2 regions of the Solibacillus sp. FSL K6-1126 genome follow, and region 2 is predicted to be linked to the other one. Evidence: a T-box and tRNA genes for the amino acid it is inferred to sense, from the RefSeq annotation. Region 2 holds a T-box; the other holds one or more tRNA genes.
What was found. A T-box is a leader RNA that pairs with one kind of tRNA and senses whether it is charged. The one in region 2 lies ahead of metG (methionine--tRNA ligase), so its partner is inferred to be a tRNA-Met.

Region 1 (4,750 bases), 1.0 Mb from region 2:
AACGATCTGGGCACTGTCTCAACGAGAGACTCGGTGAAATTATAGTACCTGTGAAGATGCAGGTTACCCGCGACAGGACGGAAAGACCCCGTGGAGCTTTACTGTAGCCTGATATTGAATTTTGGTACAACTTGTACAGGATAGGTAGGAGCCAGAGATCTCGGAGCGCCAGCTTCGAAGGAGGCGTCGGTGGGATACTACCCTGGTTGTATTGAACTTCTAACCCATGCCCCTTAGCGGGGTAGGAGACAGTGTCAGGCGGACAGTTTGACTGGGGCGGTCGCCTCCTAAAGAGTAACGGAGGCGCCCAAAGGTTCCCTCAGAATGGTTGGAAATCATTCGTAGAGTGTAAAGGCATAAGGGAGCTTGACTGCGAGACCTACAAGTCGAGCAGGGTCGAAAGACGGGCTTAGTGATCCGGTGGTTCCGCATGGAAGGGCCATCGCTCAACGGATAAAAGCTACCCCGGGGATAACAGGCTTATCTCCCCCAAGAGTCCACATCGACGGGGAGGTTTGGCACCTCGATGTCGGCTCATCGCATCCTGGGGCTGTAGTCGGTCCCAAGGGTTGGGCTGTTCGCCCATTAAAGCGGTACGCGAGCTGGGTTCAGAACGTCGTGAGACAGTTCGGTCCCTATCCGTCGTGGGCGTAGGAAATTTGAGAGGAGCTGTCCTTAGTACGAGAGGACCGGGATGGACATACCGCTGGTGTACCAGTTGTCTTGCCAAAGGCATCGCTGGGTAGCTATGTATGGACGGGATAAGTGCTGAAAGCATCTAAGCATGAAGCCCCCCTCAAGATGAGATTTCCCATTACGCAAGTAAGTAAGACCCCTGAAAGACGATCAGGTAGATAGGTTCGAGGTGGAAGTGCGGTGACGCATGCAGCTGACGAATACTAATCGGTCGAGGACTTAACCACATTTTATTGCACAAACTCAATGAAACGTTTATCCAGTTTTGAAAGAATGAAATTCTTTTATATAGGCTTATTTAAAGGCCACTATAGTGAAGTGATGATGGCAAAGAGGTCACACCCGTTCCCATACCGAACACGGAAGTTAAGCTCTTTAGCGCCGATGGTAGTTGGGGGCTTCCCCCTGTGAGAGTAGGACGTCGCTTCGCTAGAATATTGGAGGATTAGCTCAGCTGGGAGAGCACCTGCCTTACAAGCAGGGGGTCGGCGGTTCGAGCCCGTCATCCTCCACCATTTCTAAATGCCGGTGTAGCTCAGTTGGTAGAGCAACTGACTTGTAATCAGTAGGTCGAGGGTTCGACTCCTTTCGCCGGCACCATTTAGAGAGCCATTAGCTCAGTTGGTAGAGCATCTGACTTTTAATCAGAGGGTCGAAGGTTCGAGTCCTTCATGGCTCACCAGTTTATATACTGCTTAGCGGGTGTGGCGGAATTGGCAGACGCACTAGACTTAGGATCTAGCGCCGCAAGGCGTGGGGGTTCGACTCCCTTCACCCGCACCATTTAATTTCATATTACTGTCAGAGTAAAAATATCTTAAGCATTTTGCGGAAGTAGTTCAGTGGTAGAACACCACCTTGCCAAGGTGGGGGTCGCGAGTTCGAACCTCGTCTTCCGCTCCAAAAAATGCCGGGGTGGCGGAACTGGCAGACGCACAGGACTTAAAATCCTGCGGTGAGTGATCACCGTGCCGGTTCGATTCCGGCCCTCGGCACCATCTTTTAAATAAACAATATGCGCCCGTAGCTCAATTGGATAGAGCGTCTGACTACGGATCAGAAGGTTGTGGGTTCGACTCCTGCCGGGCGCGCCATATTATTTCGGAATGTAGCTCAGCTTGGTAGAGCACTTGGTTTGGGACCAAGGGGTCGTAGGTTCGAATCCTGTCATTCCGACCATCATTTATGGGGCCTTAGCTCAGCTGGGAGAGCGCCTGCCTTGCACGCAGGAGGTCAGCGGTTCGATCCCGCTAGGCTCCACCATAATTTGTAACCAAAATAAAGATCCTGGCGGTGTAGCTCAGTTGGCTAGAGCACTCGGTTCATACCCGAAAGGTCGTGGGTTCGACTCCCTCTGCCGCCATCTTAAAGGACCTTTAGCTCAGTTGGTTAGAGCAGACGGCTCATAACCGTCCGGTCACAGGTTCGAGTCCTGTAAGGTCCACCAGTTAACGTATTAAATATAACGGAGGTATACCCAAGTCTGGCTGAAGGGATCGGTCTTGAAAACCGACAGGCGGGTAACACCGCGCGGGGGTTCGAATCCCTCTACCTCCTCCATTTTTACAAACTGGGTACTTAAAACAGGTTCAAACATAATATTATCGCGGGGTGGAGCAGTGGTAGCTCGTCGGGCTCATAACCCGAAGGTCGCAGGTTCAAGTCCTGCCCCCGCAACCAAATGGTCCCGTGGTGTAGCGGTTAACATGCCTGCCTGTCACGCAGGAGATCGCCGGTTCGATCCCGGTCGGGACCGCCATTTGTGGGTTTGTAGCTCAGTTGGTAGAGCATTAGATTGAAGCTCTAAGTGTCGGCGGTTCGATTCCGTCCAAACCCACCATATGCGGGTGTAGTTTAGTGGTAAAACCTCAGCCTTCCAAGCTGATGTTGTCGGTTCGATTCCGATCACCCGCTCCAGTTTTTAAATAGGGCCTATAGCTCAGCTGGTTAGAGCGCACGCCTGATAAGCGTGAGGTCGATGGTTCGAGTCCATTTAGGCCCACCATAGTATTATTCCGAAGTAGCTCAGTTGGTAGAGCATCCGGCTGTTAACCGGCAGGTCGCAGGTTCGAGTCCTGCCTTCGGAGCCATTTTTCTATTTTTGGGGACATACTCAAGAGGCTGAAGAGGCGCCCCTGCTAAGGGTGTAGGTCGCGTAAGCGGCGCGAGGGTTCAAATCCCTCTGTCTCCGCCATCGGCCCGTTGGTCAAGTGGTTAAGACACCGCCCTTTCACGGCGGTAACACGGGTTCGAATCCCGTACGGGTCATACATAGGAAGACGAAAAACGCTAAGTACTTATTACAATGTACTTGGCGTTTTTTTGTTGCGGTAAAAGCTCTCTTAAGATAATAAACAATGCTGCTAAATTTAAGGGATGAAATTTCTTACACAATATTATGCTGTTTTATAATAAAGATAAAAAAACTGTGTTGAAATATTTTTATTCAATTAACCCACAAACGGAATCTACTTTAAGATTATATTGTTTTATTGATACTGCGTGAAAAAGCACATCCTCGATCACTATGTTGAAGGGAACATGGATTAAGGGAGAACAAGATAGTAGGCAGGAGCGAAAAAGAAAGCAGAGATTTTCCGGTTATTTAATGAAGGTCGATTGTGAGCATGCAAGAAGTTTAGTTGACACTATGTTAGAGGGCTTTTTAATCGGATTTCCCATCATTAATTCAAATAGAGGTATCAAATCCCCGGTTCATTAAAGAACATGGTAAAAAGCAATTTAAAGGTGAAATAACAAGGATTTAACGGCCGAATCGTGGAATCCCAATAAGGCTGCGGTATGCATCAAAATCATTTAATGAAATAGCGCAATTCTAAGCGTATTTAAACACGGAAATAATTATTATAGAATAATAAAAATGATGAAAATAACATAAAGATAAAGACTATATTGAGAAACCAATAGGTGGAAATAAATAAAATGTACATTATATCAATACTTAAAAAAAATAATGATAAAAGTACGGACATTTTCTTGACAGCTTCAGTATATAAAATGTATAAATAAGTAGTCGTATATTCTAAAACACTTGATATTTATAAGTAATATTAATAATTATATCAGAATGATTTATAAATATTAAAAACAAGCCTTGATAAAATTAGACAAACATATTAGAATTTCGTTATACTAAGTAAACGTTTTCATGAGCAATCTCAGTTGGTTCATGGAAAAAATAGAAAATAATTTATTTTTTAAAAATAATTTCAAAAAAGGTATTGCATTATAAAAAAAGTAATGATAATATAAATCTTGTCCTTAAGAGATAGGACATGCGGTTACGAAAGTGTAATCAGCAAATACCCATTGGAGGATTAGCTCAGCTGGGAGAGCACCTGCCTTACAAGCAGGGGGTCGGCGGTTCGAGCCCGTCATCCTCCACCATTTCTAAATGCCGGTGTAGCTCAGTTGGTAGAGCAACTGACTTGTAATCAGTAGGTCGAGGGTTCGACTCCTTTCGCCGGCACCATTTAGAGAGCCATTAGCTCAGTTGGTAGAGCATCTGACTTTTAATCAGAGGGTCGAAGGTTCGAGTCCTTCATGGCTCACCAGTTTATATACTGCTTAGCGGGTGTGGCGGAATTGGCAGACGCACTAGACTTAGGATCTAGCGCCGCAAGGCGTGGGGGTTCGACTCCCTTCACCCGCACCATTTAATTTCATATTACTGTCAGAGTAAAAATATCTTAAGCATTTTGCGGAAGTAGTTCAGTGGTAGAACACCACCTTGCCAAGGTGGGGGTCGCGAGTTCGAACCTCGTCTTCCGCTCCAAAAAATGCCGGGGTGGCGGAACTGGCAGACGCACAGGACTTAAAATCCTGCGGTGAGTGATCACCGTGCCGGTTCGATTCCGGCCCTCGGCACCATCTTTTAAATAAACAATATGCGCCCGTAGCTCAATTGGATAGAGCGTCTGACTACGGATCAGAAGGTTGTGGGTTCGACTCCTGCCGGGCGCGCCATATTATTTCGGAATGTAGCTCAGCTTGGTAGAGCACTTGGTTTGGGACCAAGGGGTCGTAGGTTCGA
Region 2 (4,750 bases):
GGGTTTATTTGGGTAATTAAATATTTTCACTAATCTTTTCATAAAACCGTATTCATTATTTTAGTAATAGCTAATGTTAGTATAAGTAATAAATATGGAGAAATTATGCAGGAAATTAATTTATAATTGTTTTGTGTCCTTATTTAGCAATATAGCTAAAACCGCCATTTTGAAAAAAGATGATCATAATGGCGGTTTTCATTTTAGTTAAGTATGAGACTTATATAAAAAAAGATCGATTATTTCCTCAGAGTGTTGTTCCACAATAGCGCCCGATTGCTGAATAAAACTTATAAAATGAGAAGTACATAATACTAACTAGTTTTATTGGTTATTAGTACTTAAACTCGTTAGATGCTTCGTCTAATTTTTGAAGTTCTTCTTCTATTTTTTTTACATCAATCCTTTCATATAGAGGTTCTATATTATTTAATTCAGTTGGTAATTCCGCAACTTCATCCCATCCGTTTAAAGAGGTACCTAACATTTGACGAATCTTATCACATCCGAATGGTAAGAAGGGATGTAATAATTGAGCTAAATTTTGAATAATGTAAACACAAGTTGCAAGCGTTTCTTCACATTGTTCAATATGTTTATTAACAGTAGTCCATGGTTGTTCTTCATCAAAGTAGCGATTTGACCTGCGAATAAAGTTAAAAATAGCTTCAATTGCCTGTTTCATTTCACCTGATTCGATATGTTCCCCAACTTTTGCATATAAGTGTTCCACATCTAATTTAATACTAATGTTTACTTTTGCTTGAGGGACTTTGTGATTAAAGGATTTTGCAATGAATTTCAACGTCCTATTCACAAAATTAGCAAATGCACCCAATAGTTCACTGTTGTGACTGTAGATAAATTCTCGCCAGGAAAAATCGGCGTCACGATTTTCTGGTGCATTGATTGTTAAAAAATAGCGAATCGAATCTGGATCATAATCTTTTAATATTTCTGGTACCCAAACTGCCCAATTTTGACTTGTAGAAAGTTTTCTTTTCTCTAATGTTAAATATTCATTTGAAACAATATGTGTTGGTAATCCCTCTTGACCTAGCCCCATTAAGATTGCTGGCCAAATTACTGTATGAAATGGGATATTATCTTTGCCATGAATATAATAGGAAATGGATTCCTCATTCCACCATTCAGAAACATCTTTTCCATTTTGTTTTACCCATTCTAAGCTTGCTGTGTAATATCCTGCTACTGCTTCAATCCAAACATAGATTTTCTTTTGTTCAAAGCCTTTTACAGGTACAGTTATCCCATTAGGTAAATCCCTTGTAACAGCTCTATCTGGTAGTCCTTCAGTTAAATAACGTTTAGTTAACTGTACGGCATTCTCTCGCCATCTTCCTTCTATAGATGCTTCATTAACAAAGTTCTCTAATTGCTGTTGAAAATGACTAAACTCATAATAATAATGTTCAGTTTCTCGGATTTCTGGCTCATTTCCGCAAATTTTGCATGTTTTATCTTTCAAGTCAAGTGGATCTAGAATGGTTGAACAATTGTCACATTGATCTCCACGTGCTTTTGCCCCACAATTTGGACACGTTCCTTCCACAAATCTGTCTGGTAAGAATTGATTATCTACTGTACAGTATGCTTGCTCAATCCTTTTTTTAAATAAAAAGCCATTCTCTAAAAGCTTTAAAAATATATTTTGTACAGCTTTATGATGATGTGATGCATCAGTTCTTGTATATAGATCATAAGTAAATCCTAATTCATTGAAGCATTGTAAAAATTCAGTGTGATAACGATCCGCAATTGCTGTTACTGTAGTATTTTCTTGATTTGCCCGTATTGAAATTGGCGTACCATTACAGTCACTACCTGATACATAAAGCACCCTTTCACCTTTTAAGCGATAATATCTTGCCAAAATATCTCCTGGCAAAAGTGCTGCTACATGACCTAAATGCAAAGAACCATTTGCATAAGGCCAAGCGCCTCCGATTAATACATTCATTCTATGTTTCCCCCTTATAATAAAAAAAGGCCTAATCGCAAATTGCGATTAGGACGAATTATCTCGTGGTACCACCTAATTTTACAAATAGCTTACACTATTTGCCTCTGCCAGTACGAAGTCATACTGCCGCTGTTGTAACGAGTGCTCATCTCGTCGTAGCCTACATATCGGTACGAAGCTCAAAGGCCATGTTCAGTAAATTCGTTTTGCTTCATTTCCACCATCAGAAGCTCTCTATAAAAACTCCAATACTTACTCTTCCTTATCAACGCTAAATATTACAACTATAATTTACCACAATGGTCAAAAAAGTCAAAATATTCTATTTGAGTTCGCTATACAATCTGGAAATTTTGGTAAAAAGTACCTTCCTTATTCAAAAATAGCTGCCGATCGTAATATAAGGTTAGCCAGATTTTTCTGGTTGACTTTTTTCTTTTAGGTCTTATTATAACGGAGTCGGGGTAGAACGTAGCGCCCGTGGAAGCTTAATCCCGTCAACAAAACTGTTCACCCCCTACTTGTATAAACATGTTTTTTTGAATATGTATAAAGATTTATAATCCTTTATTATGAAATTAGAGGACTCTACTTCACAAAGATATATCCAAAATAAAGTGTTAGTAATTTAACCCTTCTAATTTTTGGCAATACGAGACCAGATCATAACCGGAATTAATAATAAAGAGAGAATCCCTCCAATAAATGATAAAGTTAGATAACTTGATCCTGCCATAATCACTCCCGACAAGGCTCCACCAGCAGCTCCTGACAACGCCACGAAAACATCCAATGTACCTTGTGTTTTAGCCCTTGTAGAGGTTGTAGTTGAATCAACAATAAGTGCAGTCCCACTTATCAACCCAAAATTCCATCCTAATCCGAGTAGAGAAAGTGCAATCACCAGGAAAACCATGGAATCTCCTGGTGCAAATGCTGCTGTTAAACCCGCCAGAAGTAACGTAATTCCAGAAGCAATCGCCATAGCAGTACGTCCCAATTTATCAACAAGGATACCAGTAACCAGAGAAGGCAGATACATGGCACCTATATGAAAACCAATAACAATACCAACTTCCCCTATGCTATGCCCATGATGCCGCATATGAACAGGTGTCATTGTCATAATAGCTACCATTACAATTTGAGTGAGAACCATAATTGTCGCACCTACAATTATGCCTCTTCGGTTTTCTACTTGCTCTGTAATAGCTGAATGTGTTTTCTCATGCTTTTCTTTGTTGGACGCTTCTATTGATCTTGCTATTAGTAATGGATCTGGCCGAAGCATAGCAAAAAGCACAATTCCTGCTAAGATATATGCAGCTGCTGCTAAAATGAATGGTCCAGCAAGTGCTGGAACGCCAATAGAAAGAGCAATATCACCCATTACATTTACTAAATTCGGACCAGCAACTGCACCAAAAGTTGTAAAAACCATCGTAAGACTAATAGCAGTCGCTCTCTGTTTATTATTTGCTAAGTCCGTACCTGCATACCGAGCTTGTAAATTAGTTGCAGTTCCTGAACCATAAACAAGTAAAGATAGAAATAACAGCAAAACGCTATTTATAATAGCTGCAATGATGACCCCTATTGCCCCAAGCCCACCAATCATAAAACCTGTAGCCAGCCCGATACGACGTCCAGACGCTTGCGAAAGTCTCCCGACGATTAAAGCTGCTCCTGCTGAACCTAAAGTAAATAACGCGGAAGGAAGCCCGGCATAGGCTTCTGTACCAAGCATTTGCTGTGCAAGAAGCGCCCCCACCGTAACGCCTGCTGCTAATCCTGCCCCACCAAAAATTTGTGAGACACTTACAACGAATAATGTCCGCTTATATAACGCTTTTTGTTTTTCCGGATAAAGAATGTAGCTTTTCAGTGTAGCTGTTTGTTCTTCTGAAGATTCTACACGAGTTTTTTGTACCATATTCCTGCCTGCCTTTCTAAAAACCTTCCTACAAGATTTGGAATATCATAACACGCACATAAAAGCCATACAATATGAAAATTGTATGGCAAACAATATTTGATAACGCAAACAGAAATCCTTACTGCCCTTTCCGGACAACTATTTCCAACTACCAACCCCACTCCTTAGGTATCCAGAAAGTCCTCGTTCCCTCCAAAAGGCACGATCATAGATAGCAACTACTTTGGCCTGTCCTGCCGTCCATGCTCTTTTCCTCGCTTTATACATCATTTAAAAGCGACAACATGTCCTTTTCTACTTGTAATAAAACTCGTGGTGATACCAATAGAAAGTATAGTCATAACGGAGAGATAAAACGTCTCTGAAGATAATAATAAGCCACCAATAATTATTATGATGGAATCAATAAACAAAATATAAATCCCTACATTTATCCCCGTCTTCTCACATAAAAACTGGGCAATAAAATCCGTGCCTCCCGTACTTGTCTGAAAATTTAACATCAATCCATTTCCAATTCCAACAAGAATGCCACCTAGTAATGAACTGTATATAGCTTCTAATTCAATTAGATTATTTAATGGTGATAGAAAATCGATAAAAAAGGCATACAGAATCAGACCATGTAAGCTGTTATAGAAATAATTTCTATAAAAAAACCAAGCAAAAATAAAAATAGGAATACTAACTACTATAACTATTAATCCTGTATTAAAACCCCATAAGTAATTTGCTATTAATCCAATTCCTACTGTTCCTCCATCTAATATTTCATGTGGCACTATAAACAGATTTATACCCATTGATATAAAAATGCTTCCGGTAATTAG

Region 1: it has a tRNA-Met gene. The T-box ahead of metG (methionine--tRNA ligase) is inferred to sense a tRNA for this amino acid. The anticodon was not compared.

The regions. Positions count from the first base shown of each region.
Region 1 is NZ_JBBOPD010000001.1:3,136,234-3,140,983, reverse strand. It holds rRNA gene MHH44_RS15710 (23S ribosomal RNA) at 1-923, shown strand, start outside; rRNA gene rrf (5S ribosomal RNA) at 1,011-1,126, shown strand; tRNA gene MHH44_RS15700 (tRNA-Val) at 1,136-1,211, shown strand; tRNA gene MHH44_RS15695 (tRNA-Thr) at 1,221-1,296, shown strand; tRNA gene MHH44_RS15690 (tRNA-Lys) at 1,303-1,378, shown strand; tRNA gene MHH44_RS15685 (tRNA-Leu) at 1,395-1,479, shown strand; tRNA gene MHH44_RS15680 (tRNA-Gly) at 1,525-1,599, shown strand; tRNA gene MHH44_RS15675 (tRNA-Leu) at 1,606-1,694, shown strand; tRNA gene MHH44_RS15670 (tRNA-Arg) at 1,714-1,790, shown strand; tRNA gene MHH44_RS15665 (tRNA-Pro) at 1,799-1,875, shown strand; tRNA gene MHH44_RS15660 (tRNA-Ala) at 1,884-1,959, shown strand; tRNA gene MHH44_RS15655 (tRNA-Met) at 1,986-2,059, shown strand; tRNA gene MHH44_RS15650 (tRNA-Ile) at 2,067-2,143, shown strand; tRNA gene MHH44_RS15645 (tRNA-Ser) at 2,164-2,256, shown strand; tRNA gene MHH44_RS15640 (tRNA-Met) at 2,302-2,376, shown strand; tRNA gene MHH44_RS15635 (tRNA-Asp) at 2,380-2,455, shown strand; tRNA gene MHH44_RS15630 (tRNA-Phe) at 2,461-2,536, shown strand; tRNA gene MHH44_RS15625 (tRNA-Gly) at 2,540-2,613, shown strand; tRNA gene MHH44_RS15620 (tRNA-Ile) at 2,625-2,701, shown strand; tRNA gene MHH44_RS15615 (tRNA-Asn) at 2,711-2,786, shown strand; tRNA gene MHH44_RS15610 (tRNA-Ser) at 2,800-2,890, shown strand; tRNA gene MHH44_RS15605 (tRNA-Glu) at 2,893-2,964, shown strand; tRNA gene MHH44_RS15600 (tRNA-Val) at 4,029-4,104, shown strand; tRNA gene MHH44_RS15595 (tRNA-Thr) at 4,114-4,189, shown strand; tRNA gene MHH44_RS15590 (tRNA-Lys) at 4,196-4,271, shown strand; tRNA gene MHH44_RS15585 (tRNA-Leu) at 4,288-4,372, shown strand; tRNA gene MHH44_RS15580 (tRNA-Gly) at 4,418-4,492, shown strand; tRNA gene MHH44_RS15575 (tRNA-Leu) at 4,499-4,587, shown strand; tRNA gene MHH44_RS15570 (tRNA-Arg) at 4,607-4,683, shown strand; tRNA gene MHH44_RS15565 (tRNA-Pro) at 4,692-4,750, shown strand, end outside.
Region 2 is NZ_JBBOPD010000001.1:2,094,421-2,099,170, forward strand. It holds partial or broken gene MHH44_RS10240 (cytochrome c biogenesis CcdA family protein) at 1-17, opposite strand, end outside; gene metG (methionine--tRNA ligase) at 335-1,981, opposite strand; T-box leader at 2,028-2,262, opposite strand; gene MHH44_RS10250 (MFS transporter) at 2,622-3,917, opposite strand; gene MHH44_RS10255 (YitT family protein) at 4,187-4,750, opposite strand, start outside.